Regions from separate parts of the Tessaracoccus sp. ZS01 genome, predicted to be linked through region 2. Evidence: riboswitches for the same ligand, from Rfam matches in the RefSeq annotation. Region 2 holds a riboswitch; the other holds the start of a gene.
What was found. Region 2 has a riboswitch for cobalamin ahead of cobI (precorrin-2 C(20)-methyltransferase). Riboswitches for the same ligand answer to the same signal wherever they lie in the genome.
Positions count from the first base shown of each region.

Region 1: it holds a riboswitch for cobalamin, as region 2 does, so the genes downstream of both, C3E87_RS10340 (ribonucleoside-diphosphate reductase subunit alpha) here and cobI (precorrin-2 C(20)-methyltransferase) in region 2, are expected to answer to the same signal.

Region 1 covers NZ_PQFE01000010.1:83,610-94,011, forward strand. Annotated here, with positions in the region: gene rsmD (16S rRNA (guanine(966)-N(2))-methyltransferase RsmD) at 1-495, opposite strand, end outside; gene C3E87_RS10320 (ATP-dependent DNA helicase RecG) at 492-2,708, opposite strand; gene C3E87_RS10325 (MFS transporter) at 2,747-3,946, shown strand; gene rpmB (50S ribosomal protein L28) at 3,996-4,181, opposite strand; gene C3E87_RS10335 (ribonucleotide-diphosphate reductase subunit beta) at 4,277-5,269, opposite strand; gene C3E87_RS10340 (ribonucleoside-diphosphate reductase subunit alpha) at 5,298-7,811, opposite strand; cobalamin riboswitch at 7,906-8,097, opposite strand; gene C3E87_RS10345 (Rne/Rng family ribonuclease) at 8,186-10,402, opposite strand, start outside.
Region 2 covers NZ_PQFE01000005.1:13,105-23,506, forward strand. Annotated here, with positions in the region: gene C3E87_RS07125 (energy-coupling factor ABC transporter permease) at 1-192, opposite strand, end outside; gene C3E87_RS07130 (precorrin-8X methylmutase) at 404-1,060, shown strand; gene cobF (precorrin-6A synthase (deacetylating)) at 1,060-1,839, shown strand; gene C3E87_RS07140 (HNH endonuclease signature motif containing protein) at 2,009-3,412, shown strand; gene C3E87_RS07145 (CbiX/SirB N-terminal domain-containing protein) at 3,439-4,653, opposite strand; gene cobJ (precorrin-3B C(17)-methyltransferase) at 4,650-7,091, opposite strand; gene cobM (precorrin-4 C(11)-methyltransferase) at 7,088-7,918, opposite strand; gene cobI (precorrin-2 C(20)-methyltransferase) at 7,915-8,673, opposite strand; cobalamin riboswitch at 8,701-8,832, opposite strand; gene C3E87_RS07165 (cobyric acid synthase) at 8,848-10,278, opposite strand; gene C3E87_RS07170 (cobalamin biosynthesis protein) at 10,275-10,402, opposite strand, start outside.

The DNA of each region.
Region 1 (10,402 bases), on a different contig from region 2:
CGCCCGATCACGTTTGGACCGCTCCACCACGACGAGCCCCCGCTCGGCGACGACACCCCGGGCGAGGCTGGCCAGCAGCTTCTCCACCTCTTCGGTGGTCAAGCCGTAGGGCGGGTCCATGATGACCACGTCGAATGACCTGTCCGTGCCGTCGACGAACGTCTGGGCCTTGGCGGTGCGCACGTCTGCCTCCACCCGGATGGCTCGGGCGTTGGCCGAGATCAGCCCCGCCGTCGCCCTGTCCGATTCCACCAGCACGACGGGGTGCGCCCCCCGGCTGGCGGCCTCGAGACCGATGGCGCCCGAGCCCGCGAACAGGTCGAGGACCGAGCATCCGCTGAGGTGCTCCGAGGCGTCGTGGTCCACGGTGTCGAACCAGTTGACCAGCGAGGAGAACAGGCCCTCCCGGGTGCGGTCCGTGGTGGGCCGCGTGTTGTCGCCCTTCGGCGTCTCCAGACGGCGGCCCTTCGCCCGGCCTGCGATGATCCTGCTCACGTCTTCTCCATCCACTCGGCTGCGGCCACCTCTTCGGCCTTGGCCATGAGGTCTGCCAGCAACGGGTCTGTGCCTGACCGCGGGTCCGCCAGGACCTTCTCGGCCAGTTTCCTGGCGCGCATGATGACCTCCGCATCATCCAACGCGCGCAACAACTTCAGCGAACCGGCTCCGGACTGGGCAGCGCCCAGCACGTCACCCTCGCGGCGCAGCCGCAGATCCAGTTCTGCCAGCTCGAAACCGTCTGTGGTGGTGGTCAGCGCGGTGAGCCGCGTGTGGGCGTCCAGGTTGTCGCCGATGGCCGCCAGCAGTAGGCACAGGCCCGCGTGGCCGCCCCGGCCGATGCGGCCGCGGAGCTGATGCAGCTGGGAGAGGCCGTAGCGGTCTGCGTCCATGATCACCATGACGGTGGCGTTGGGCACGTCCACCCCCACCTCGATGACGGTGGTGGCCACCAGCACGTCGAGGTCGCCCGCCGCGAACGCGGCCATCGCCGCATCGCGGTCCTGCACGTGTTGCTTGCCGTGCACGACGCCGATCCGGAGGCCTTCGAGCGGCCCGGAGGCCAGCAGCGGAGCGAGTTCCTCCACGGCGGTGAGCCCCTCCCCCTCTTTCGCCGTGATCGCCGGGCACACGACGAAGGCCTGGCGCCCCTGGCCGACCTCCTCGCGCACCCGCTCCCAGGCGCGCGTGACCCAGGTGGGGCTGCGGTGGGTGTCGACGAAGACTGTCTGCACCTCCGCGCGTCCCGCGGGCCGTTCGCGCAGTTCGCTGGTCTCGAGGTCACCGAAGACCGTCATGGCGATGGAACGCGGGATGGGGGTGGCGGTCATCACCAGGGTGTGCGGCTTGTGTTCCGCCTTGGCGGACAGCGCCGCCCGCTGCTCGACGCCGAAGCGGTGCTGTTCATCCACCACCACCAGGCCCAGGTCGAAGAACTCGACGGGATCCGACAGCAGGGCGTGCGTGCCGACGACGATGCCCGCCTCGCCCGTGACAATGGCGTTGAGGGCCTCCCTCTTGGCCTGCGTCGAGCGGGAACCGGTGAGCAGCACCACGCCCGTCGCGTCGGGATGGGCACCCAGGGAGCGGCCCTGGCCCAGGTCTCCCATGAAGCGCGTGATGGTCTGGAAGTGCTGCTTGGCGAGCACCTCCGTGGGGGCGAGCAGTACAGCCTGGCCGCCGGAATCCACCACCGCGAGCATGGCGCGCAGCGCCACCAGCGTCTTGCCTGAGCCCACCTCGCCCTGCAGCAGGCGGTTCATGGGGGCAGGGCGCGCCAGTTCGTCGAAGACCTGCTCGCCGATGGCGAGCTGACCCTTCGTCAGCGTGAACGGCAGCCGCTCGTCGAACGCGTCCAGCAGCCCACCCACCCGCCGGGGGCGGGGTGTGGCCAGTTCCCCGGCGTACTGGGCGCGACGGTGGGCCATGGCCAACTGGATGCCGAAGGCCTCGTCGAACTTGAGCCGCGCCTTGCCCACCTCCGCCTGCTGCCTGTCCGTGGGCTCGTGGACGGCGGTGAGAGCCTCCTGGAACGGCAGCACACCGGCCTCCTGCACCACCCACGGGGGCAGCGTGTCGCCGGCGACGGCGGGCAGTGCCATCTGGATGGCTTCCGCGATCACCCACGTGGGCAGCTTGCCGTGCGCCGGGTAGAGGCCCACCAGCGTGGAGCGCTGCACCGCACGGCTCATGGCGGCGCGGTTCTGCTGCTTCTCGGTCTTGGGATTGCGCACGGCGGCACCGTCCAGCATCACGAACTCCGGGTGCGTCAGCTGCAGTTGGTCACGGAAGACGCCGACCCTGCCGATGAAGATGCCGCGTCTGTCTCCAGAGAGCAATTCCTTCACCCACCAGTCCGCCATGTTGCTGGCGCGCCCGTAGGACGAGTTGTTCTTCACCCTCGGGGCGAAGAACGTGACGTCCACATCCGTCTGCCCGTCGGTGATGACCGCGTTGACGCGGAACTGGCCGTTGGATTCGGCCTTGGCGGCCCCCTTCACCTGGGCCACCAGAGCCGCGTCCTCGCCGACGCGCAGGCCGGAGAAATCCGACATCTCTGAGCCGGCCAGGTACCGGCGCGGCACGTGCCGCAGCAGGTCGTCGACAGTGTGGATGCCCAGCTTGGCGAATTCCTTGGCCGTGGGCCCACCGACCACGTCTCCGAGACGTCGGTTCAGTTCGCGGTAGAGGGTGGTGCGCCACATGCGCATAACCCTACCGAGCGCCGCGGACAGTACGATCGGCCATCATGTACCGCCTGATCTTCTGGCCGGTCCTCATGCCGTCCTTCCTGTTCGCGGTCGGCGCGGGGGCCATGCTGCCCGTCATGGTGTTGGCCCTGCTCCAGCTCGGCGCTTCGGAGTCGTTCGCCAGCGCCACCATGGCACTGTTCGGCGCGGTCGCGCTCATCGTCACCGTGCCGGTGGGGGCCGTCATCGACAAGGTGGGCGACAAGAGGGCCATGACGCTGGCCACGATCTCCTCGGCGGTCCTCTTCGGCCTCAGCGTGGTGGCGCTGGCCTACCCGTCGTCGTTCTCCCTGGCGCTGTTCGTGGGCGCGCTCGTATTGCAGACGCCCGCCGCGGTCGCGTGGAACCTGGCGCGCCAGGCGGTGCTGGCGGAGACGGTCCCGGAGGCCCAGCGTGGCCTCGCCATGACGGCACTGGGCGGCACCATGAGGGCCGGCAACCTCGTGGGCCCGCTGTGCGGAGCCCTCCTGCTGCTGTGGCTCCCCCTGTGGTCGGTCTTCGTCCTGGGCGCCGTCATGGCGGTGGTGGCCACGGGCATGCTGTACATCAAGAGGCTCAACCGCGACTTCGATGCCCAGGTCCAGCGCAACAAGGCGGCGCACCAGCAGGACGAGGCCACCGTCGGCGTGCGGTGGGCGGCAGTGAACCTGGCCGGCATCGCGATGACCACCCTGACTGTGGCCCGCATCGCGCAGCCCATCCTCATCGCCCTGTGGGGCGTCCACCTCGGCTGGAACGAGGCGCAGATCTCGTTCCTCGTCGCGATGGGCTCCGGCATCGAACTGCTGTTGATGATGCCCGGCGGCTACGTCAAGGACGCGATGGGCAGGGCCTTCACCCTGGTGGTGTGCCTGGTCGTCTACGGTTCCGGCTTCGCGCTTGCGGCGCTGTGGCCCACGTCGTTCGGCTTCATCGCGGCGGTGGTCGTCATGAGCGTCGGCAACGGACTGGGCGCGGGCATCAACATGACGATCGGCGCGGACCTCTCACCGGCGAGGGGGCGCGCGAAGTTCCTGAGCATCTGGGCGATGTTCAGCCAGGGCGGGGCGCTGGGTGGGCCGCTCTTGATCTCGGGGCTGCTCGCAGCGGCGTCCCTGCCGGTGGCGATGTTCAGCGTCGCCGCGGTAGCCGGGGCCGGCGCCGCGTGGATGGCCGCGTGGGCACGCGTCATCGGGCTGCCCGGCAGGCGGAGGCAATAGAGAACCGGCGGCCCGCTCAGCGGACCGCCGGTTGTCAGATTGTCTCAGCTCAGCGCGCGACCTTGCCGGCCTTCAGGCAGGAGGTGCAGACGTTGACGCGCATAGCGGCACCATTGACGGTGGCGCGGACGCGCTGAATGTTCGGGTTCCAGCGACGGTTGGTCTTCTTCTTCGACCAGGGCTTGTTGTGACCGAAGCCGGGTCCCTTGGCGCAAACTTCACACTTGGCAGCCACTGGAATCTCCTTGTTGGTTCGTTAGGGGTACCTTCAAAAAGGCAACCGCACAATGCTAACCCGTTGCGGACAGATTCGCCAAACCGGGGAGCGGTTCAGCTCTGCCGTCCGGTGGCCATCGCATTGACCTCGTAGGACGTGTTGGTGGCTTCGAAGAAGTTCACCAACTGCAGGGTGTCGTTGGCCGTGGCCATCCACTTTGCGGGGTTGGGCACATGATACTCGGGCGCGAAGCCGAGCTCCTCCAACCGTCGATCCGTGAGGTAGCGCACGTAGTCGTTGACCAGTTCGGCGTTCAGCCCCAGGATGCCGCGCGGGAGCAGGTCTCGGTTGTAGGCGACCTCCAGGTCCACTGCCGACAGGATCATCTCCCGGATCTCGGCCGCGAACTCCTCCGTCGCGATCTCCGGGTTCTCCTCGAGCACGGTCAGGATCAGATTGATGCCGAACTTGAGGTGGAGCGACTCGTCGCGCACGATCCAGTCGATCAGCGAGCCGAAGTTGCGCAGCAGGTTGCGCTGCCTGAACGACAGGGCCACCATGAACCCGGAATAGAACCAGATGCCCTCGAGGATCACGTTGTAGGCCACCAGGTTGCGGACGAAATCCTGCTTGCCGGCCACCGTCGAGATGTCGAGGGTGTCCTGCGTCATGCGCCGGATGTAGCGCACCTCGAACTCCTCCTTGGCGGCCATCGACGGCACGCTCACATGCGACTCGTAGGCCGCCTCCCTGTCGACGGGAAACGTCTCCAGGACGTACTCGAACGCCATGCAGTGGTTGGCCTCCTCCCACATCTGCTTGGCAAGGTAGAGATGCGCCTCGGCCGCGTTGACGTAGGGGTAGACGCCGAACGCGAGCGCCTTGTTCACCAGGAGTTCGTTGGGGTTGAAGTAGCTCATCAGATGGGTCAGGGCATGGCGCTCGTCGTCGCTCATGCGGTGGAAGTCGGCCAGGTCCTCCCCCAACTGGATCTCGTTGGGGAACCAGGTGTTGGCCACGGCCTGGTTGTACAGGTCGTAGGCCCAGGGATAGGTGACGGGTTTCAACAGGAGCCCGTCCTGGATGCCGGCGCCGAGGATGCTCATGGGTGTGTCCTTCGTGGGAGTGGGGTCGTCACTGGCAGGAATCGCACTGGAGGCGCTCCTGGGGGTCGACGGGGCAGGCGGCCCCGTCGACGATGTCGATCTCGACGGCGGGCCGGGCCACCGCCACCGCCGCAGCCACCGGGCGGGCGGCACCGAAGCCCCGTCGCGGCGCTCCCCCAGCGCCGGTCAGTTCAGCCGCCTTGTTGATCCTGACCGTGCTCTGCTCCGCGGTGTGGCGCGGCATCATGTGCAGGTAGTAGGTGGTCTTCACACCCATCCGCCAGGCGAGTTGGTAGAGGTCCTCCATGGTCGCCACGTCGCGGTCCGCGAGGTAGATGTTGCGGCTGATGGCCTGGTCGATCCACTTCTGCGCGCGGGCCGCCACCTGCACGTAGGCTGCGGGGTCCACCTGGAAGCTCGTCCGGTAGGTGGCCTTCAGGTGGGCCGGCACCGTGGGCAGCACGCTGAGGTCGCCCTGACTGCGTAGGAGGTCGTCGCGCACCTCCTCCCACAGGCCCAGGGCCTTGAGGTCGTCCACGAGGTTGCGGTTGACCTCCAGGAACTTGCCGGACGACGTGGCCCGGCTGAACAACTGCGAGAACTGGGGATCGATGCCGGGAGTGGTACCGGCGACCAGCCCGATGGAGGCGGTGGGCGCGATCGCCAGCAACGTGGCGTTGCGGATGCCCCCGCGGACCTTGGCCCGCAGCGCGTGCCAGTCCATGCGTTGCGTCCGGTCCACGGTGACGCGCACGCCCCGGTCCTCCTCGAGGGCGTCGAGCGAGTCGATGGGTACCCACCCCTGGGACCAGCGGGAGCCCACGAAATTGCGGTAGGGGCCGCGCTCGCGGGACAGGTCACAGGAGGCGTCGATCGCATGCCAGCTGATGAACTCCATCACCTCGTCGATGAGCTCATAGGCGGCCTCCGAGTCGTAGGCGTGGCCCAGCTTCTCGAGCACATCGGTGAAGCCCATCACGCCCAGACCGACGGCACGGTTGTCGCGGTTGGCGCGCTCTGCCTCGCCCACCGACGAGATGGTGATATCGACCAGGTTGTCCAGTTGTCGCACCGCCGTGCGCACGGTGGCAGCCAGCCTGTCCCAGTCGAACCCGAGCCCGACGAGGTGCCGGGCGAGGTTCACCGACGCCAGGTTGCACACCGCGATGTTGTCGACGTCCTGCGGCAGGCAGATTTCGGTGCAGAGGTTGGACAGGTGGATGGTGCCGGTGTTGTTGTTCAGCGCGCGGGTGTTGATGGTGTCCTTCCACGTGAGCCACGGGTGCGAGGTCGTCTGCAGGGTCACCAGGATCTGGCGGTACTGCTCCCGCGCCCCGATCTTCCGGAAACGGCGCAGCTCGCCCGCCTCAGCCATCGCGACGTACTGGCCGTAGCGGGCGGAGAACGCGGCACCGTAGAGCTCGACGAGGTCCGGCGTGTCCAGCGGGTCGAACAGGTACCAGTCGGCGTCGTCGGCCACCCGCTTCATGAACTCGTCACTGATCCACACGGCGGTGTTGGCGGTGCGGACGCGGCGGTACGGGTCCCCCGAGTTCTGCTTCAGGTCGAGGAACTGGGGAAAGTCGAGGTGCCAGTTCTCCATGTAGAAGCACAGCGCACCGAACTTCTTCCCGCCGCGCGACACCGCCCGCAGCGTCGAGTCGATGGTGTGCATGAACGGGATGGGGCCGGTGGAGGTCGTCTGGTTGGACCGGATCGGGGACCCCTCGCAGCGCAGCTTCGACACCGACAACCCGATGCCGCCGGTGCCCTTCGTCAGCCACATCACGTCGCGCACGGACTTGCCGATGTGCTCGATCTCGTCCTCCATCTGCATCACGAAACAGTTGGACAGCTGTGCGTAGCTGGTGCCGGCATTGGCCAGGGTGGAGCCGGCCGCGAGGTAGCGCAGCCTGCTCATCGCCTCGTACAGCTCCAGCGCCACCGCAGTGGGGTCGGCCTCGTTCAGGCTGAGCCCCATCGCCACGCGCATCCAGAAGAACTGCGGCACCTCGAGCGGGCGACGGTGCTCACCGGCCAGCAGGTAGCGGTTGCGCATGGTGGTCACCCCGATGTGGCGCAGGAGGTCGTCGCGCTCGGGGCGCAGGGCGAGAGCCAGCGCCTCCAGATCGAACAGCTCGGCGAGCCGGGCATCGAGCAGCCCGCTCCCGACAGCCTTGGCGATCGTCGGGGCGAAGTGGGCCACGTGGAGTTGGCGGATGGTCTCCGGGCCGCCGTGGCCGAACAGGTCGTGGGTGTCACCGAAGACCAGCTTGTAGATGTGCTTGACCAGCAATCTGGCGGCGATGGTGTCGAAGGCCGGGTCGTCCTTGACGTTGGCCAGCGCCACCTGGATGACGGCCTCGTCGAGTTCTTCGGTGGTGATCTGGTCGAAGAGGGTGATCTCCACCTCGGAGCGGAGCTGGACGGCCCGCGTGAGGTCGTCGTCGAGGCCCCGGGCGGCGTCGGAGATGGAGGCGGCGACTTCGGCGCCGTCGTAGGGGACCAGGGAGCCGTCACGTTTGCGCACACGGATGGACATGGGTGTTTCCTCGCACTCGATGGGGAGTTCGAGAATGCGCGAAACACGATCCTGCGTACGGGCCGTTTCCACGCGGCTCTCGAACCGGACCCCGCGGATGCGGGGCCACGCAGGCAGGTCTTCGGACTCCTGAGCCACCTACTGGCCGTCGCTTCCCGGGGATCACCCAGTGCTGATGACGGCGGTCGTTCTCACTTACCGCTGCGGGACAGTTCCGGATTTGCACCGGATTCCCTCTTAGCCGACAACCCTGCGGTTGGCGGAACCTTGCGTTGCCGCAACCATATCTGGTGAATCACACGGATGTAAACACCATATATTGGGAATGCGAAAGGGGCGGGTGACACATCGTCACCCGCCCCCTCATGGCCTGATCAGCGGCCGCGGCCACCGCGTCGGCGCCCGCTGCCACCCTTGCGCTCGCCACCGTCGGACGGCGCCTGCGAATCCACCGGCTCTTCGAAGCGGTGGTACCCGGCGCCGTCGCAATGCTCGCACGGCTCGGTGAAGGCTTCCTGCAGGCCGGTGCCGATGCGCTTGCGCGTGAGCTGCACCAGACCCAGGCTGGTGACCTCCGAGACCTGGTGCCGCGTCCGGTCACGGCTCAGGCACTCGACGAGCCTGCGCAGCAGGAGGTCGCGGTTGCTGGGCAACACCATGTCGATGAAGTCGATGACGATCATGCCGCCCAGGTCACGCAGCCGGAGTTGGCGCACGATCTCTTCCGCAGCCTCCAGGTTGTTGCTGGTGACCGTGGCCTCGAGGTTGCCCCCGGCGCCGGTGAAGCGGCCGGTGTTCACGTCGATGACAGTCATGGCCTCGGTGCGGTCGATGACGAGCGAACCACCGGATGGGAGGAACACCTTGCGATCGAGCGCCTTGGCGATCTGCTCGTCGATCTTGAACTTCGCGAAGATGTCCTTGCCGTCATCCCCCACCTCGAAGCGCTCGAGGCGCTCAGCCAGGTGCGGGGCCACGTGTGACACGTAGGCCGCGATGGCGTCGTAGGAGTCCTCCGGGCCACCGTCGCCCTGGACGATGAGCTGGCCGAAGTCTTCGGTGAAGAGGTCACGCACGATCCGCAGGGTCAGGTCCGGCTCCGAGTACAGCGCCTGCGGGGCACTGCCCTTCTTGGACGCCTTCTCGATGACCTCCCACTGCGCCTTCAGGCGGTTCACGTCGCGGACGAGCTCGTCCTCCGGAATGCCCTCGGCGGCGGTGCGCACGATGACCGACTCGTTGTCGGAGATCAGCGAGCTGAGGATGCCGCGCAGGCGGTTGCGCTCGGTGTCCGGCAGCTTGCGCGAGATGCCGGAGAGGTGGCCACCCGGTGAGTACACGATGTAGCGGCCCGGCAGGGAGATGTGGCCGGTGAGGCGCGCACCCTTCGCTCCGACCGGGTCCTTGGTGACCTGCACCAGAACGGACTGGCCGGACTTCAGGACGTTCTCGACCTTGCGGTTCTCGCCGCTGACCTGGAAGGCGTCCCAGTCCACCTCGCCGGCGTAGAGCACGGCGTTGCGGCCACGGCCGATGTCGATGAACGCGGCCTCCATGCTGGGCAGGACGTTCTGGACCTTGCCGACGTAGACGTTGCCGATGAGCGACGCGGCCGAGGCCTTGTCCACGTAGTGCTCCACGAGGATGCCGTCCTCGACGACGGCCAGCTGCGTGTAGTCCTCCGACTGGCGGATCACGAGCTTGCGGTCCACCTGTTCGCGGCGGGCCAGGAACTCGGCCTCGCTGAGGATGGGTGCGCGGCGACGGCCTGCGGCGCGGGACTCCTTGCGGCGCTGCCGCTTGGCCTCCATGCGGGTCGAGCCTTCGATGCCCGTGACCTCGTCCTCGTGACCGGTTTCACCCGAGGACTCTCCGTTGCGACGGCGACGACGACGACGACGGCGCACTGTGACGCCTTCGCCATCCGCATCGTCGGCCGACTCGGGGCTGTCGGCGTGCTCGTCCGAATCAGCGGCGTCGGTGTCATCGTCGTCGGATTCGTCGGACGAGTCGTCGTCGCCCTCCGAATCCGCCCGACCACCACGACGGCGGCGACGGCCACCACGGCGACGGCGGCGACGCGTGGGACGGTCGTCGTCTGCCGAGTCCTCATCGGATTCCTCGTCGGAATCGTCGTCGGAGGTTTCGTCGTCCTGGGTCTCGGACTCGTCGGTGTCGGTATCGGCTTCGGTGTCGACGGTTTCCTCGTCGTCCTCGTCCTCGTCCTCGTCCTCAGCCTCGTCGTCCGCGGTTTCGGCCAGTGCCGAATCCGCCGCGATCGCGCCGGCCAGGGCGGCCAGCTGCGCGTCGCGGGCGGCGGCGGTCATGAAGGGGTCGCTCAGCACAGCCTTGCGGGCCTCTGCGATCTCCTCGGCCGCACGGAGCGCGGCGGCGATGGGGTCTTCGTCGGGATCTGCGGCGGTGCCGCGACGCTCAGGCGCTGCGGCCGGGCGGCTCACCCGACGACGGCGCCCCCTGGGCGCAGCCTCTTCGCGGGGGGTCTCCTCGCGGGGAGCAGCAGCTTCCTCCTGGGGCGCCTCAGCTTCTTCGGCGACCTCGGGGGTCGGGGTGCTCTCGATGGCGCGCGCCTC
Region 2 (10,402 bases):
GGTCACCGACGGCAGCTTGAGCGCGCTCAGCACCAACGTGAAGGCACCGACGGCGGCGATGAGCAGTTTGTTCTCCGGGCGCTCGCGTGAACTCCGCACCACGGCGACGGCGCCGTGGATCACGAACGGTGCGGACGCTGCGAACCAGGCTGCGCAATGCAGCGGTGGCAGCATCCCCTCTGCGATGTGCATGGGGATTCCTTTCGGCCGGGATGTCGCGTCCCGGCGATCGGGTGGTGGGGATCCAGTTCCTGACTCTCCGCCCGGCTGGGCGGTTCACAGTGGCGCGACCGTGCCGGCTCGTTCCGGCTTCCTGGTCTCCTCACGAGGGTTTTTGTGTTGTGTCCCCATCCAACCAGACACCCGTCCCGAGGGCCGCCGGGGGGTGCACTACGGTGTCGGCGTGACCTACGACTACCTCACCGACGGCTCCGAGATCTACCGCGAGAGCTTCCGCATCATCCGGGAGGAAACCAACCTGGAGCGCTTCCCCGACGACGTCAGCCGCGTCGTGGTGCGCATGGTGCACGCCAGCGCGGCCACCGACCTCGCCGACGACGTGGACTTCACGCCGGGGGTCGTGGCCGCGGCCAACGCCGCGCTGCTGGCCGGGGCGCCCATCTTCTGCGACTCGTCGATGGTGGCCACGGGCATCATCCGCTCGCGTCTCCCGCGCGACAACGAGGTGATCTGCCACATCAAGGACCCGGCGCTGGCCCAACTGGCTGCTGACAAGGGCATGACCAAGACGATGGCCGCCATCGACCTGTGGCTGCCCCGCCTCGACGGCGCCGTCGTCGCCATTGGAAACGCCCCCACCGCGCTCTTCCGGCTGCTCGAGATGGTGGCAGAAACCGGGGTCCGGCCCGCCGCCGTGGTGGGCATCCCGGTGGGCTTCGTGGGCGCCGCGGAATCGAAGGCAGCGCTGGCCGCCAACAGCCTCGGCCTGGAGTACCTGGTGGTGCACGGCCGACGCGGCGGCTCGGCGTTGACGGTGGCCGCGGTCAACGCGATCGCCAGCGTGGACGAGCTGACCAACACGTCCCGGCAGGAGGGGTGATGGGCCGCGAGGTGGCGCTGATCGGCATCGGCGCGGGCGACCCGAACTGGCTCACGCTCGAAGCGGTCGCGGCGATCCGCGAACTCGACGTCCTGTTCGTGGTGATCAAGGAGGACGAGTACGAGGAGCCCGTCGCGTTCCGGCGTGACCTGGTGGCCCGGCACCGGGGATCTGATCTTCCCGGTTTGCGCGTGGTGGAGTTGACAGACCCGCCCCGGCCCTGGCGCAGCACGCCCGACTATCCCGCCGCTGTGACCCGGTGGCGGCAGCAGCGCTTCGAGCAGTGGGGCGCCGCCATCGACGGGGCGCTCGGCGCCGACGAAACCGGCGGCTTCCTGGTGTGGGGCGACCCCAGCCTGTACGAGTCGACGCTGGCCATCGTCGAGCGGATCGCGGAAGCCGCCGTCGAACCGTTCTCCGTGCGCGTGCTCCCGGGGATCAGTTGCGTGCTGGCGCTGGCGGCGCGGCACCGCATCCCGCTCAACCGGCAGGGCAGGGCCGTGCAGATCAGCCCAGCGCGGCTCCTGGCCGACGGGCTGCCCGACGGCGTGGACGACGTCGTCGTGATGCTCGACGGTAAGCAGACCTTCGCGACGATCGATCCCGCCGGCATCGAGATCTACTGGGGCGCGTACCTGGGCACGCCGGATGAGATCCTTGTCAGCGGCCCGTTGGCCGACGTCCGGGAGGAGATCACCCGGGTGCGGGCCGACGCCGCGGCCCGTAAGGGATGGATGTTCGACACCTACCTGTTGCGGCGGGTGGGGCTCGACGCCTGAGCCTGCCGCCTGCAACTGGTCGAAGGATACCGACGCCGACCGCGATGCCCACCCGCCCGTGATCGGCCACGTGACGACGGGAATTGTCAGAGGTCAGTGCTAGCACAAGTTGCGTCTGACAACGTGTTTTGCCTTGTTTTAGACCGTGCGTTCCCTTAAAATAGTTCACATGAGCGAAGCGCGGGAACTGATGCAGCAGGGCATCGCTGCGCTCTGGGACGCCGCAGGCTCACTCCTAACTGATTCACCGGCCGCAGAACGGTTGGCCCACATGGTGCACACCGTCACCGAGGCCGAGGCGCAACTGGCCGGTCTGCGACTCCACCTCCTCCATGAGGCCCGCCTCTCCGCCGCCGACGGAGTCGTCGAAGAGGTCCGCCAATCCGTGCGCACCACCACCGGTCAGGCCACCGCTTCGCTGAAGCTCGCGATGGATCTCGGGGAGCGGTTCCCGCTGATCGCCGCGGCGTTGAACGACGGGGAGATCTCGTTGGCGCAGGCCGAAGCGATCGTCTCCGGGCTACGGAAGCTCCCCAACGTTGTGACGCGTGCAGAGTTGGTGAAGTGCCAGGAATCGGTGCTGGCCGAGGTTCGCAACCTCGGCCCGGACGAGTTGCGGGAGCTGGCCAGTCACGTGTTCCGGGTGATCGACCCCGACGGCGCCGAAGCCGAGGACAAGAAGAGGCTCGACGCGCAAGACCGCGCCGCCCACCGCAGCCGGTTCCTGATCATCACCCCGGACCATCACGGGTCGTCGCGGTTCAGCGGCAAGCTCCCCACCGCCCAGGTAGAACTGCTCGCCGCCCAACTGGACGCGGTGACGCCGCCGGCATCCTCGTACCGCGACTCGGATGAGCCGTCGGATCCGGCTGTGCGGCGCGCGGACGCGTTGATGATCCTGGTCCAGACCGCAGCCGCCACCGGGAAGCTCCCCGCCCACGGCGGAGACCGGCCCCAGGTCCACATCACCGTCAACTACGACACCCTGCTCACCGGGCTGGGACGCGTCGACGTCCTCGGCGGCCACGGCCAGGGCGGACTATCCGCCGCCGACGCCAGACATTTGGCCTGCGACGCAGATCTGATCCCCGTCGTCCTCGGCACCAAATCCCAACCCTTGGACGTGGGCCGCAAACACCGCCTGTTCCCCGCCGGGATCCGCACCGCCCTCGCACTGCGCGACGGAGGCTGCGCGTTTCCCGGCTGCACCGCCAGACCTGCCTCGTGTGAGGCGCACCACATCGTCCCCTGGTGGGCAGGCGGAACCAGCTGTCTAGGCAATGCGGTGCTTTTGTGTCCGCACCACCACCGGCTCATCGAACCAGACCCACAACAATCAACCGAATCACAGTGGCAGGTCCACCTCGACCCGGACACCGGAAAGCCGTGGTTCACCCCACCCCGACACATCGACCCAGCCCGCAGACCCAGGCAACACCGCAGGCACCTGCTGCGCGAACTCACCCCGTCAGCCAAGGCACCACCCTGCCCGGACCAACCCGAGCCCCCTGACTTCAACCGGCTCGAGGAACTCATCGCCCGCACCGCCGTAGTCTGGCAACCCGCCCGCTGAGGTGGGGCTGGCTCAGGACACGACGCTCAGGAGTCGGGGTCCGCGACGATGGCAACCACCGCGTCGCGGACCGCGCGGGACAGGCGCGGGTCCCGGTTGCCGATCACCGCGACCGTCAGCCCGTGGGCGTCCGCCGTTGCCGGCGTCCACGCGGTGCCGGCCCGTGCGTCGTCGGCCCGCACGCAGAACCGGTGGTGCGCCTCGGCCATCTGGGAGGCGGCGCGGTTCGCCGTCGGGTCATCGGTGGCGGCGAGGATGTACCAGGCGTCGCCCAGGTCGGAATCGAGGAACGCCCGCCGGATCCATTCGAACCGGCCCTCCTCAGCGAGCGCCCGCAGCGCGGGCGTCAGATGGGGCGCCACCACCCTCAGCCGCGCCCCGGCCTCCAGCAGCCGTGGCACACGGCGCTCCGCGACCTTGCCGCCGCCCAGCACCAGCACGTCTCGGTTGCGCAGCAACAGCCCCGCCAGATAGGTGGGCGACCCATGCGGCGGCGCCTCCGGCAGCATCTCCAGGTAGCGCTCCACCACCACGTCGGCCAGTTCAGCGCACGCCCCGATCACGTCGGCCACCCGCACCTCGGCATCTGGGTGGGCGGCGGCCCATTCGTCGGTCTGCCGCTGCGTCCAGGTGCTGAGCATGCCGGGGAACAGCCAGTGCCCCATCACCACGATGCGGCGTGCCCCCGCCGCGTACGAACGATCCAGGGCGGTGGGCAGCGACGGGCGGGTGACCTGGATGAACGCCGGTTCGACGTCGGCCCACTCCCCCCGCTCCAGCAGCATGCGAGCCAGGCGCACGTGATCGGCGTTCGCGTCCGGCACCAGGGCGCCACGGCCCACGAACACGACGCTGGTCTCGGCAGGGGCCCAATCGCCGCGGGCCGCGTGGAGCCGGCCCTCGACGGCCTCCATCAGGCGCGGATGCGGGCCCAGATGCGCCGCGTAATCCACGTGCGCTGAGGGCACCGCCGAGCGAGCCTCCGCAATGAACTCCGGGATATCGGAGCGCACGTGCCCGCCGGTGCCCAGCATCAGCGGGACGACGACGGCGCGCGGCCCATGCTGCTCCAGTGCCTGGGTGAGGGCTGCGGTGATGGACGGCTCAGTGAGTTCGACGAACCCCACGCTGACCGGCACGCCTGGCACCCTTTCGCGCACCAACTGGGCGAGTTCCAGGCACGCCTCCACTCCCGCTTCGAGCCGCGTGCCGTGGGCCGCGATCAACAGGGGGGTCCTCATGCGTTGTCCTTGGGGTGTAGTTCGGGCGCCGGTCCTTGGTGAGCCTGCAGCTCGTTCACGGTGCCCTGCTCCTCCAGAACCACCGACCCTGTCCGGTGTATTCCCTGCCCCTCTGGAACCGCCGGATCCATCCAGGTGTAGTCCCGCGGGGTGACCATCAGCTGGCGCCCCCCGCCGGACGTGACGTACTTCGTCGACGACGAGCCCACCACGACAAGGGAATTCATGTCCACCCACTCGGGCCGGAACTCCGCCAGCGTACTCAGGATGACCTTCTGCCGAGGTCGCTCCGCCTGCTGCACCACCGCCACCGGGGTGTCGGCCGGGCGGTGCTCGCCGAGGATCTCCAGGGCCCGCGGGAGATGCGCCACACGCTTGCGGGAGCGCGGGTTGTAGAGGACCGTGACGAAGTCGCCGACGGAGGCGCCGTGGAGGCGCCGCTCAATGGACTCCCAGGGGGTGTGCAGGTCGGACAACGAGATGGTGGCATGGTCGTGGCCCAGCGGCGCGCCGAGGATGGCGGAGACCGCGAGCGAGGCGGTCACGCCGGGCACGACGTCGACGTCCACGCCGTCGGTGCCCTGCTCCAGCACGGGGCTGGCCATCGCATAGATCGCCGGGTCGCCGCCGCAGACCAGGGCGACGTTCTCGCCGGCCCGGGCCGCGTCGATCGCCGAGGCCGTGCGCTCCTCCTCGGTGCCCATCTTCGTGGCCATGATGCGGGCGCCGGGGCGGATGAGGTCGCGGATCTGCTTGACGTACGGGGCGTACCCGACGACGTAGGTGGCCTGCTGGAGACGCTGCTTCGCGCGGGGCGTGAGGAGGTCGCGGACCCCGGGGCCGAGCCCCACGACGCTGAGCCGCCCCCGCGCGGGGATACGGCCGACGGCGCACGTGGCGTCCTGGGTCTTCTGCTTGGGCACGATGAGGTCGGCGCCGCGCGCCATCACAGAGGCCTCCGAGACCGACGGTGTGCCGACGTGCTCCAGCGCGTACTGGCTGGGCGTCGGCACGTCGAAGACGGCCAGTTCCGCGGCTGGGTAGTCGAGGAGCTTGACGCCCAACTGATGGGCGAGCTGGATCAGCCCGAGCTCGCCGGCCTTGGCGTCGATGGTGGTGAGCGCGGTCACCGACTCGAGGGCCAGGTTGTGCTCAGCGAGGGTCGCCTCGAGGAGCCCGCGGAGGTGCTCGGCGGAGGTGCCCTTGTTGCAGCCCATGCCCACCACGAGGCTGGGGGGATGCAACACGACGGTGGGGACTCTTTCAGTCTCAACCAGCGTGTGGTCCGTGACGAGGATGCGGGCGACGGGGCGTTCGGCGTTCTCTGACACGTTGGCCGGCAGCGGCGGCAGCGGCCACGGCTGCCGCTTCTCCACGAGCACCGGCCCGCCGTCGATGATGGCCCGGGTGACGGCCGCGACGTCGCCGGAGTAGGCCCAGCCCAGGGTGTCCAGGGCGGGGATGTTCAGCGCGTCGGTGGCGGTGGTCAGCACCGGCGTGGCGCCTGTGGCCTCGGCGATCCGCCGGGCGAGGTCGTTGGCGCCGCCCGCATGCCCGCCCACCAGCGGGACGGCGAACCGGCCGGCCTCGTCAACGACGACCACGGCGGGGTCGGTCTTCTTGTTCCGCAGCAACGGCGCGATGATGCGCGAGGTCGCTCCCAGGGCGAGGTGGCTGACGATGAGATCGCACCGCTGCCAGGCGGATGCCAGCCCTTCGCGGGCCGGGCCGTCGAAGCGGAGCGTGGGTCCGACGACGCCGTCGATGGCGTCGGCGTGCCGCCGGGCCGCCGCCGAGTTGGTGACCTGACCGATCACGTTCCCTGAGCCGGTCGAAGGGCGGAGGCCCGGGCCGTCGAGGATGATCACGACGTTGGGCTCCGCCACTTCTGCCGTCAGCGCCTCCTCGGGCGAGAACCAGCGCACCCGTTCGTCGGCCTCCCCCAGCCGTTCGGCGACGACGAAACGCACCCCCTCGGCAGGGGCGAGCGCAGCCGCGATCTCGCGCAGGCCGGTACCCGGCCCGGTGAGCACCGCGACCTTCGGGTGCCTGCGCGCCGCGGCCACGGCGTCGTCGATGGGGCGCCCGTGGGCGGAGACCACGACGGCGTCATCCCAGGGCAGCGCGACGGCGGCGAAGGCGGCCGCCACGGAACTCACCGCCGGCCGCACCGAGAGCTCGAAGCCGTCGGCACGGAGCCGGCGCACGATGCCGTGGAAGCCGGGGTCGCCGCTGGCGATCACCAGCGCGTCGGCGCCGTCCGGCAGGGAGCGCAGCCGCTCCAGCGCCGGGGTCAGCGCGCCGAGCACCACCCGGCGCGGCTCCTCCACCCCCAAGGCCTCCAGGTGCCGCCGGCCGCCCACCACCAGCGCCGCCCGCTCGGCCAGCGCAACCGTCTCCGGGGCGAGCTGCCCCAGGTAACCGTGGACGTGGATCATGACAGTTCCTCCGTGACGCCCCGCGTGCCGTGGGCGCGCAGGTCTGCCTGCGCCTGAGGTTCGGCCGCGCGGTACTCGTGCCGGAACCCGGGATGGTAGAGATGCGACCGGGTACTGAGCGGTCCTTCAGCCAGCGCCGGGCCCACCAGGACGACGGTGTGCTTCCACAGCTTGTGCTCGCGCATCGTCGCCGAGAGTTCGTCGAGGGTGCAGCGCAGCAGCATCTCGTCGGGCCAGGTCACGCGGTACCCGACGATGCACGGGGTCCCCGGCGGGTAGCCGCCCGCCAGGAGCTCGTCCTGCAGCACCTTGTTGCGCGCCGCGGACAGGTACAGCGCCATGGTGGCGCCGTGCGCGGCGAACGAGCGCACGGTCTCCTTCTGGGGCATCGGCGTGCGGCCGCCCTCCAGCCTGGTGAGGATCAGCGACTGCGACACCTCCGGCACCGTGATCTCCACCTCCATGCGCGCGGCCGCGGCCGAGAAGGCGGAGATGCCGGGCACGGATTCGAAGTCGAGCCCCAGCTCGCGGATCAGGTCGCGCTGCTCCGCGGTGGCGCCGTAGAGGGAGGGGTCGCCGGTGTGCACCCTGGCGACGGTGAGCCCCTCGTCGCGGGCCCGCTCGTAGAGGGGCGCGATGTCCTCCAGCGAGGCGGAAGCGGAATCGATGACCTCGGCCCCCGGTTTCACGCCCGCGACGATGTCGGGATGCACCAGCGAGGACGCCCAGATGACGATGTCGGCCTCCCCTATCACGCGCGCCCCGCGCAGCGTGATGAGATCAGCGGCGCCCGGACCGGCGCCGACGAACACCACCTTGCCGCTCACAGCGCACCGCCCGTCCCCGTGCGGCGCGGGGCGCTCAGCACGGTGGAGAAGTAGGGCGCCCGTTCGTCGTCGGTCAGGTCGTCCAGCGCCACGAGCCGCTGCCCCTCGAGGGACACGTTGACGCCCAGCACGGCGTCGCGCCCCTCATCCCGGAGCACGCGCACCAGTTCGGGCAGCTTCCGGCCACCCTTGTAGGCGACCACGGTGTCTGCGGCTCCCAACAACTCCCGCACCCGGTCGAGGCCGACGGTGACCGGCACCAGCGCCAGGATCTCCTGCCCCTCCACGAGCGGCGTCTTCGACTCCGCGGCCAGGGCCTGCATCGCTGTGATCCCGGGAATCACCTCCACCTCGACGCCCTGCCGCGACTCCACGACGTGCGCCGCCAGGTACGAGAACGTCGAGTACACCGACGGATCGCCGACGGTGGCGAAGGCCACGCGCTGGGCCCCGCCGTCGAATTCCTCCAGCGCGGCCGACGCGGAGGTCAGCCACGCCTCCTTCCGCCGGTCCGAGACGCCGCTTCGGTCCGCCATGGAGAACGGGATGCGCCGGATCCGCGCGTCGGGCGCGACCTCCGCGACGATCAGCTCAGCCCGGCCCGGACCGTCGCCGGAGGCCTCCGTCGCGGGGACGAGGACGACGTCGGCCGCCCTCAGCGCCAGCGCAGCTTTGATGGTGGTGAGAGTGGGATCTCCTGGGCCGACACCGACGCCGATCAGACGTCGTGGGGCAGGGGTGGGGACGGTGGACACCGTGGCCTCCTGTGGGTTCGCTCGCCCGGACAAAGTGGCCGCGCAGACAGAGTTCCTGACTCACCCGTTAGGGCTCACAGTGGCGGGACCGCCCCGGATTCACACCGGGTTCCTCTGACGCTCTGCGCGTTGGCAGTCATCCTCGCAGACCCCCTTCCGGCGCCGACGGCGGGGTCAGCCGAACGACAGGATGCGCTCCACGTCCGCGTGTTCCTCCAGCGCGTCGGCCACCGCTTCGAGCATCATTTCGCGCCGCTGCGCGAACCCGGGCGCGGCCGACGGCGTCCAGTCACGCCCCGCGGCCTGGGCCACGACGGCGAGCCAGGCCCGGCGAAAGTCGTCTGACTCCAGCGCGCCGTGCCACATGGTGCCCCACGTCTGCCCGACGCGGACGCCGCCGAGGAACTCCTCGCCCCCGGGCGAGGGGCGCATGCGGCCGTGGTGGATCTCGTAGCCCTCCACTGGAATCCCGCGCCACTGACCCTTCGGCCGGCCCAGCACCTTCTCCGCCTCGAACCGCACGTCCACCGGCAGTAGCCCCAGGCCCGGCACGGGGGTGTCGTCGCCGCTCTCGACCGGGTCGACGATGGTGCGGGCCAGCATCTGGAACCCACCGCAGATCCCCAGCACCGGCCGCCCGCCCGCCGCCCTCGCGGTCACCGCCTCGGCCAGGCCGGTCTCGCGCAGCCACGCCAGGTCGTGCAGCGTGGCCCGCGACCCCGGCAGCACAGCCAGGTCCGCCGCGGCCACCTCTGCGGGATTCGTCGTCACGCTCACGTGCACCCCCGGCTCCGCAGCCAGGGCGTCCACGTCCGTCGCGTTGGAGATGCGCGGCATCCGGATCACGGCGACGCTGAGCCCGCCGTCGGCCTTCTCCTCGCCGCGCCACCGGGCGACCTCCAAGGCGTCCTCGCCGTCCACCCACATGCCCGGCAGCCACGGCACCACGCCGAAGTTGCGAAGGCCGCACCGGCGGGTGAGTTCTTCCAGCCCGGGGTCCAGGACGGCCTGGTCGCCGCGGAACTTGTTGATGAGGTAGCCGGCCAGCAGCGCCCGGTCCTCGGAGTCGAGCAGGGCCCAGGTGCCGTAGATGGAGGCGAGCACGCCGCCGCGGTCGATGTCGCCGACGAGCAACACGGGCAGGTTGAAGGCCCTGGCCAGGCCCATGTTGGTGTAGTCGCCCTCACGGAGGTTGATCTCGGCCGGGGAACCGGCGCCCTCGCAGATCACCAGGTCGTGCCGGGCCGCGAGCTCGCGGTACGCGTCGTGCGCGGCTTGCGCCAAGAGCCGCCGTCCGGTGGCGTATTCGCCGGCCCGCAGTTCGCCCGCTGGTTGGCCGCGGAGGATGACGTGCGCGCGCCGGTCGCTGCCCGGCTTCAGCAGCACTGGATTCATCGCGGTCGACGGCGTGACCCCGGCCGCGATGGCCTGCAGGTACTGCGCGCGGCCGATCTCGCCGTCGGCCACCACCATGGAGTTGTTGCTCATGTTCTGGGCCTTGAACGGCACCACGTCGAGGCCGCGTCGCCGCGCCGCGCGGCACAGCCCGGCGGTGATCAGCGACTTCCCCGCATCCGACGACGTGCCCGCCACCAGGAAACTCATCGCCGTCCCCTCCTCAGCAGGGCGAACCCCGCCGCCAGAGCCGTCGCCGCGCCGGTCACGAGCGTGACCAGCTGCGCCGCCTTGCGCACCTCACACGCGCCGGGTCGGGGCCCGTCGCCGAGCA